One region of the Streptomyces sp. SCSIO 30461 genome, then DNA from elsewhere that is predicted to be linked to it. Evidence: riboswitches for the same ligand, from Rfam matches in the RefSeq annotation. Region 1 holds a riboswitch; the other holds the start of a gene.
The links. A riboswitch is a leader RNA that binds a small molecule or an ion and turns the genes downstream of it on or off. The one in region 1 is predicted to bind cobalamin.
Positions count from the first base shown of each region.

Region 2: another riboswitch for cobalamin. It lies ahead of V1460_RS07365 (ribonucleoside-diphosphate reductase subunit alpha); the one in region 1 lies ahead of V1460_RS35870 (CbtB-domain containing protein).

Region 1 covers NZ_CP146101.1:7,980,100-7,984,369, reverse strand. Annotated here, with positions in the region: gene V1460_RS35885 (sulfatase) at 1-888, opposite strand, end outside; gene V1460_RS35880 (DUF1775 domain-containing protein) at 1,191-1,967, shown strand; gene V1460_RS35875 (histidine phosphatase family protein) at 1,970-2,572, opposite strand; cobalamin riboswitch at 2,615-2,784, shown strand; gene V1460_RS35870 (CbtB-domain containing protein) at 2,824-3,051, shown strand; gene V1460_RS35865 (CbtA family protein) at 3,095-3,883, shown strand; gene V1460_RS35860 (alpha/beta hydrolase) at 4,038-4,270, opposite strand, start outside.
Region 2 covers NZ_CP146101.1:1,603,247-1,607,516, forward strand. Annotated here, with positions in the region: gene V1460_RS07365 (ribonucleoside-diphosphate reductase subunit alpha) at 1-2,218, opposite strand, end outside; cobalamin riboswitch at 2,348-2,542, opposite strand; gene V1460_RS07370 (GNAT family N-acetyltransferase) at 2,613-3,116, opposite strand; gene mctP (monocarboxylate uptake permease MctP) at 3,214-4,270, opposite strand, start outside.

The DNA of each region.
Region 1 (4,270 bases):
CTTCGTACCGTCCGCGAGCACGGCGTCGACCTGCGCGGCCATCGCCGGGTCCTGCACGGCGCTGCGGCCGTAGCTCTCGATGAAGGTGAAGATGACGTCCTTGCCGCGCAGCGCGCTCAGCAGCTGGTCGGGGGGCGTGGCACGGAAGGCGTCGACGCGGGACTCCCTGGCGAACCGGCCCTCGTCACCGAGCCCGGCACGCACCTGGTGCACCCGCTGCTGAGCGAGATCGGCCGTGGTCCCGGAAGCGAACGGAAGTCCCGCCGACGTCTGCGGCCCGAGCAGTGCCAGCACCATCCACAGGGAACCGAGCGCGAAGGTGCCCTGGGTGGCCACGGCGCTGTGCCGCACCACCAGGTGGCTCACCCGGACGACCGCCAGGGATGTGAGCACCAGCAGGGCGAGTACGAGAAGCACCACGCCGACCTCGGCGGCGATGGCGCCGCCCGGGCCGATGGAGTCTTCCAGGAACGACGCGGCGTCGTCGAACAGGATCCAGTCCAGTACGAGGTCGAACGGCCGGTCGAGTGTCGAGAAGAACCCCATGTCGAGGAACTTCAGGATCGTCAGCAGCCCCAGCAGGGCCCCGCCGACCGCCGCTGCGACCCACCTCGCCCGCGCCCGCAGCGCCTGGAGTGCGAGCAGGAGCGCAACGCCGAACAGCCCTTCCACCGGTATGCGGACGAATGCCGCGGGTGTGAGGTGGTCGGGTTTGTTCGGTGCGAGGAGAGCCAGGAACACGAGCAGTACGGCGAGGCCGGTGGTGGTACGCCGGACGGCGCGCGCCGCACCTGGACGCCGTCCGCGCCAGCCGCGAGCGGCGCTGGTGGCGACGGGAGTTTCGGGAGCGGCTTCCGTCGTGCCGGGGATGTCCGCGACACCCGGCATGTCGGGCTGGGTTGTGGCCTGTCTCGGCAGCCGGCCCCTTGTCGGCTGCTCTGCCTGGTCCCGCTGCTCCTGCGGTTCTTTCGGTTCCTGCGGTTCTTTCAGTTGCTGCGGTTGCTGCGGTTCTTGGCGAGAGCGCGTCCAGAGCGGCACCCGAACATCCTTCCGTGCTGGCCCGGTGAGCACGACGGCCCGGACCCGGGAGGCCCGGGGTCGCCGATATCAGTACGGTTCGGCGATGCCATCAGTTCAAGCCGCTGCCCGTGCCCCATGATGGGGCAGCACATTCACTCCGGGAGCCACCCGTGTCTCACATCACCAAGGCGCGCACCGCACGCCGCCTTTCCGTACTCGCCGGCCTCAGCGGTGCCTCGCTCGCGGCCTCGCTCGCCTTCGCCGTCCCCGCGGCGGCGCATGTGGAGGTCGAGGCGGAGGGCGCCGCGGCCCTCGCCCAGAACGTCACGCTGGACTTCAGCGCCGAGTCCGAGTCCGACAGCGCGGGCATCAGCAGGATGGAGGTCATCCTCCCCGAGGGCATCCTCCCGTCCGATGTCACCTTCAAGCAGGGACCGGACGGCTGGAAGTTCGCGACCACCCCGCGCGGTTACACCGTCTCCGGCCCCGCGGTCGGCGTCGGTGACGACGTGGAGTACTCGGTGACCGTGCGGCAGTTGCCCGATGCCGAGTCGCTGGCATTCAAGACCCTCCAGACGTACGGCGACGGGCGCGTCGACCGCTGGATCGAGCTGGAGGAGTCCGGCGGCGGGGAGGGCGACGGCCACAGCCATGGGCACGGCAATCCGGCACCACAACTCGCCCTGAAGCCCGCCGCTCCCGGGGCGAAGCCGGTGGCGCCCAGCCCGAGCGCCGTCGCACCGGAGCAATCTCCGGCGAAGTCGCCGGAGAAGTCCACGGGGAACGCGTCCGGCAAACCCGCGACCGGTAACCAGGGGCCTGAGAGCGCCCAGGACGCCGGGGAAGGCGGCTCGTCGCCCGTACCCGCGCTGGTCATCGGTGCGGTGGTGCTCGCTGCCGTCGCCGGGGGCGGCTACTGGTGGAAGCGCCGGGGCGCCGCTTCCTGAGGTCAGGCGGTGGGCGCCGTGGCGACCAGCCGCAGATTCCACCTTCCGCCGTGCCAGGTGAGGCCGATACCGGACAGCGGTGGCACGTCGAGCCGCCAGAACGCGGGCAGCGGCGCGCCGAGCGCGTACACGCCCGCCGCCCGTACGACCGAGGGCTCGACCACGGCCAGTACGCGCCGTCCGGTGTCCTGGGGCAGATCCCCTGGAAGGGAGTCCAGCCAGCCGCCGATCCGCAGGCACAGTTCCCGCACGGACTCACCGCCATGCGGTGCGGCCGCCGGGTCGGTGGTCCACTGCCGGACCGCTTCGGGGCCCGCTTCGGGCCCCACGCCGGCCAGCACTTCGGTGAGTGAACGGCCCTGCCAGGAGCCGTGGTCCAGGTCGCGCAGCCGGGGTTCGACCGATGCGTCGAGCCCCAGCGCGTCCGCCGTCTGCCCGCACCGTACGGACGGCGCCCGGAGTACGACCGGGGCGGCGGGGAGTGCGGACCGCGCAGCTTCTGCCTCGTGTACGGCCCGTTCGTCGAGCGAACCGCCGCCGAAGCGAGCCTCGCCGCGTACCGAGGGACCCGCTGCGGCGCACAGCAGCGTCAGTCTGACCGACATGCGGACTTCCTTCCGTGTGATGAAGATCGCTGGTCACAGGCCCTATTGGCGGCGGGTTCACGGACCGCTACCCTCTCATCCGAAAGGATGACGGCAGACACGGAAGACCGGTGAGAAACCGGCACGGTCGCGCCACTGTGTGCCAGGCGGTCAGAGTCCCCCCAGGGACGGGGCCGTCGGGTGAGTCAGACCCGTGACCGTCATCGCGTGCACCACCGAAAGCGGGACGCGTGTTCCCGAGGAGGTCCGGTATGGCCCAGTCCGCCATCACACCCGTCGAAATCCCCGTTGGCCAGCCCGTGCTGGTGAAGCTCCCGGTCCGCGTCGTCGCACCCTGGGCCGCCTTCTTCGGGCTGCTGATGCTCGTCATGCTGTACTTCGTCGGCGCCGAACAGGGTGCGTTCTCCGTGTTCTCCGGTGAGGGCGTGCACGAGTGGGTCCACGACGGCCGTCATCTGCTCGGCTTCCCGTGCCACTGACCCGTACTGCTGAACCCATACGTACGGGACAGGACAACCGCACATGAATTCCGCAACTGTAAGGGCCCTGCTCGTCCGCGGCATGCTCGCGGGCGTGCTCGCCGGGCTGCTCTCCTACGGACTGGCCTACCTCATCGGTGAACCGCAGATCGACGCCGCCATCGCGGTCGAGGAGGCGGGCGCGGCCCACCACGGCCACGGCGGTGGCGGTGGCGAGCCGGAGGAGGAACTGGTCAGCCGCGCGGTGCAGGCGACCGCCGGTCTGAGCACGGCTGTTCTGGTCTACGGCACGGCGCTCGGTGGCATCACCGCGCTGGCGCTGTGCTTCGCGCTCGGCCGGTTGGGGGCCTTCGGCGCCCGTGCCACGGCCGCGCTCGTCGCGGCGGGCGGCTTCGTCGCCGTCGCGTTCGTACCGTTCCTCAAGTACCCGGCCAACCCGCCGGCCGTCGGTGACCCGGGGACACTCAACCAGCGCACCGCGATGTTCTTCCTGATGATCGTGTTCAGCGTGCTGCTGCTGATCGGTGCGGTGCTGATCGGCAAGAAGCTGGCACCACGCTGGGGCAACTGGAACGCGACGGTCGCCGCGGGCGCCGTCTTCACCGTGGTGGTGGGTGTCGCGCTGGCCTTTCTGCCGGCGGGCGACGCGACCCCGGAGCACTTCCCGGCCGATGTCCTGTGGCAGTTCAGGCTGGCGTCGCTCGGCGTCCAGGCGCTGCTCTGGGCAGCGCTCGGGCTGATCCTCGGCGAGTTCGCCCAGCGGGTGCTCGAGCCCAAGGCCGCCGCGTCGCAGGGGCCGCGCGAGTCGGCAGCCCCGGTGGCCGTGAACTGACGGTACCGGCAGGCGATCACGACGATGGACCCCGCCCGGGGGCGCGCCGGGGCGGGGTCCTTCTCGTTGGTCATGTCATTCGTCGGACGTCGGTCGAGTCATATGAGAGGACCCGTCATATGAGAGGACCCGCGCGCCGTACGAGGACCGCGTGTCACACGAGGACCCGCGCGGGCCGCCGTGTGAGATGCGTGGTGAGGAAGGCCCATACCGCGGGTGCCATCCACTGGGCCGGGTCCTCGTCGCCGCACGGACTCAGGTTCGCGAGCTTCCCCTGAGGGAGTGCGCGGGCCAGCTCCCCGGCGGTGCCCGGGATGACAAGGGTGGGTACGCGGACGGTGGAGAGGTCGATGCCGTCGGGGGCGTCGATGCCCTCACCGACGGCGC
Region 2 (4,270 bases), 6.4 Mb from region 1:
AGTACGTGGTCTTCAGGCCCTGCTTCCAGGCGTACGCGTACATCGAGCTGAGCTTGCCGATGGTCGGCGTCTCCATGAACAGGTTCAGCGACTGCGACTGGTCCAGGAACGGGGTGCGGGCCGCGGCCATGTCGATCAGACCGCGCTGCGGGATCTCCCAGGCAGTGCGGTAAAGCTCCCGCACCTCGGCGGGGATCCAGTTGAAGCCCTGCACCGAGCCGCTGGAGTCACGCAGCGCCTCACGGGTCTGTGCGTCCCACACGCCCAGCTGCTTGAGCTCGTCCACCAGATACGAGTTCACCTGGAGGAACTCGCCAGACAGAGTCTCGCGCTTGAAGAGGTTGGAGACCTGCGGCTCGATGCACTCGTACACGCCCGCGATCGACGCGATGGTGGCGGTCGGGGCGATCGCGAGCAGCAGCGAGTTGCGCATGCCCGTGGTGGCGACCCGCTCGCGCAGGGCGGCCCACCGCTCGGGCCAGTTGAGCTCCACGCCGTAGTGGTCGGGGTGCAGTACACCCCGCGCCGTGCGGGTCTGCTCCCAGGCGGGCAGCGGGCCGTTGCGCTCGGCGAGGTCGCAGGACGCCTCGTACGCCGCCAGCATGATGCGCTCGGCGATCCGGGTGGACAGCGCCTTCGCCTCGGCGGAGTCGAAGGGCAGCCGCAGCTTGAAGAAGACGTCCTGGAGGCCCATGGCGCCCAGGCCCACCGGGCGCCACTTGGCGTTGGAGCGGCCGGCCTGCTCGGTCGGGTAGAAGTTGATGTCCACGACCCGGTCGAGGAACGTCACGGCGGTGCGGACGGTCTCGTCCAGCCGCTCCCAGTCGATGTCCCCACCAGGGGTGACGAACGCGCCCAGGTTGACCGAGCCGAGGTTGCAGACGGCGGTCTCGCCGTCGTTCGTGACCTCGATGATCTCGGTGCACAGGTTGGAGGAGTGGACGACGGTGCCCGGCTCGGCGGTCTGGTTCGCCGTACGGTTCGAGGCGTCCTTGAAGGTCATCCAGCCGTTGCCGGTCTGGGCGAGCGTCCTCATCATGCGCCCGTACAGGTCACGGGCCGGGATCGTCTTGCGGGCGAGGCCCGACTCTTCCGCCTTGCGGTAAGCGGCGTCGAACTCGTCGCCCCACAGGTCGACCAGCTCCGGCACGTCGACCGGTGAGAACAGCGACCACTCGGCGTCGGCGTTCACCCGGCGCATGAACTCGTCCGGGATCCAGTGCGCCAGGTTGAGGTTGTGCGTACGCCGCGCCTCCTCACCGGTGTTGTCGCGCAGCTCCAGGAACTCCTCGATGTCCGCGTGCCAGGTCTCCAGGTAGACGCAGGCCGCGCCCTTGCGCCGGCCGCCCTGGTTGACGGCGGCCACCGAGGAGTCCAGGGTCCGCAGGAACGGCACGATGCCGTTGGAGTGCCCGTTGGTCCCGCGGATCAGCGAACCGCGGGAGCGGATGCGGGAGTACGAGAGGCCGATACCGCCCGCGTGCTTCGAGAGCCGTGCCACCTGGTGGTAGCGGTCGTAGATCGAGTCCAGCTCGTCCAGCGGGGAGTCGAGCAGATAGCAGGAGGACATCTGGGGGTGCCGGGTGCCTGAGTTGAAGAGCGTCGGGGACGACGGCAGGTAGTCCAGTCGGCTCATCAGCCGGTACAGCGCGCCGACCTCGTCCACGGCGCGCACCGACTCGTCCTCGGCGAGTCCGCAGGCGACCCGCAGCATGAACTGCTGCGGGGTCTCGACCACCTTGCGGGTGATCGGGTGGCGCAGCAGGTAGCGGCTGTAGAGGGTGCGCAGTCCGAAGTAGCCGAAGCGGTCGTCGGCGGCCGGGTCGACCAGCGCGTCGAGTCGGGCGGTGTGCTCCTGGACGAAGGCGTGCGTACGGTCCGCGATCAGGCCCTCGCGGTGGCCCACGGCCACGGACGCGGCGAATCCGGTGGCCCCTTGCGAGGCCGCCTCGTCGGCGATGGTGAGGCTGAGCAGCCGAGCCGCGAGCCGCGAGTACGCCGGGTCCTCGGCGATCAGACCCGCGGCTGCCTCCGTGGCCAGCTCCCGCAGTTCGGTCGCGTCCGAGCCCGCGTGGCGGCCACGCAGCGCTGCGGCGGCGACCCTGCCGGGGTCGGTGTCGGGGAGGTCGGCGGTGAGGTCGGTCAGGGTCCGCAGCAGCGCGGTTCCTGGCCCATCGGCGAGCTGCGATGAAGCAGGGTCTGGCGGCGCGATGGTCACGGGGGTGCTCTCCCTCACTCGGCTCGGGGCCGGCGGGGAAGGTGGTGCGGGCGTGTGTCTGGGCAGCACAACGCACCGCGTCCACCGGCCTGATCCGCGAGGCCCGGACGTCTCGGCACCCGGGCCGGTCGGACCGGGTGCGTTGCCGACAGGTCCTCGGACTCGTGGGTGTGCACTCACGGGCACGCGCGCACACGGGTACGCCGCACGGGCACGCCTCATGGGTTCGCGAAAGGAGCGAATGCAGACCGACTCACCGTTGCGGGACAGTTCCGGATTTCCACCGGATTCCCCTGCTGCGGCAACGGAGTCGAGCATACATGTAGGGGCGCGGCGTTGCCGCGCCCCCCACATGTTGTGTCGCGGTGGGTGTCTTACCCCGAAGTGCCGGTTCTCAGAGCTCAAGCGCGTACGTCAGCAGCGGGTCCAGTTCCGCGAAGGGCGACCAGTCCCGATCGGGGGTTCGCACGAAGCCCATGCGCTCGTAGATGCGGTGTGCGGCGTGCATCTGCTGATCGGTCGACAGCACCAGCCGGTGGCAGCCGTCGACAGCGCGGGCCCGTTCGAGGCATGCCATGACGAGAGCCTCTCCGATACCCCGCTTGCGGGCTTCGGTGGCGACGACGAGCATCCGGAACTCGGCCTCGTCTTCGCGTGCGACATCGGCGTAGGGCCTCGCTCCCAATGTGAACGCCACTCCGCCGAGGATCCGCCCCGAGCCGTCGACGGCGACCAACACATCGGACTGCGCCGCCCTCCCCGCCGTGTCGCGCAGCACCGGGAGATAGGGGTCGTCCTTCCCGAAGGCCAGTAGTCCGTCGTCCAGATAGGTCTGTGCGGTGAGCTCCCCGAGGCCGCTGTACTCCTGCGGTTCCACCAGTCTGATGATCACGTCCATCCGGGCAGTGTCCCGCACATGGCGGGGGGAAGCGCACCGGATAACGACGTCTGGCCGCCGCCCCTTCGAGGGCGGCGGCCAGACGCCGTCAGACGGGTCAGTGGGTCGCGGCGGTCAGTTTCGGGGCTTCCGTCTCGACCCCAGGGTCACCCGCGTCCGCCGTGTAGTCCTCGGGGGAGGTCTCGTCCACACCGTCCGGGGCCTTGGCGGCGCGCAGTACGAAGGTGAGGACCACCGTCACCAGCACATTGAGCACGAACGCCGTCAGGCCGATGTAACCGATCTCGCCGATGCCCGGGATCTCGGCGGACGAGCCACCGAAGTGCTTCTGGGTCGGGCTCGCGACCCCGTACGCCGCCATCGTGCCGTAGAGCATTCCGACGGCCCAGCCCGCGAGCAGCGCCCAGCGGTGGAACCAGCGGGTGAACAGCCCGCCGACCAGGGCAGGGAAGGTCTGGAGGATCCAGATGCCGCCCAGCAGTTGGAAGTTGATGGCGACCGTCTTGTCCATGGTGAGCACGAACACCAGGGCGCCCACCTTCACCAGCAGCGACACCAGCTTCGAGACCCGGGTCTCCTGTTCCGGGGTCGCGTCCGGTTTCAGGAAGTCCTTGTAGATGTTCCGGGTGAACAGATTCGCCGCGGCGATCGACATGATCGCGGCGGGCACCAGTGCACCGATGCCGATGGCCGCGAACGCCACCCCCGCGAACCAGTCGGGGAACATGTTCTCGAACAGCTGCGGAATGGCGAGCTGCCCGTTGGCCACCTTGACCCCGGCCGCGATCGCCATGAACCCGAGCAGGGCGAGCAGTCCAAGCATCAGCGAGTAGAGGGGCAGTATGGTCGTGTTCCGGCGGATCACCTCACGGCTGCGCGAGGACAGCGTGGCGGTGATCGAGTGCGGATACATGAACAGCGCCAGTGCGGACCCGAGTGCCAGCGTGGCGTAGCCCCAGTGGCCCATCTCGCCCGGCACCAACGCGCCGAAGGGCTTGTCCGTCTTGGGATTGGTCTGAGAGAGCGCGTCACCAGCCGTGGCGAAGATCTCGCCGAAGCCACCCAATTTGATGGGGATGTAGATGATGGCCACCGCGATCACCAGATAGATGAGAGTGTCCTTCACGAACGCGATCAGCGCGGGCGCCCGTAGA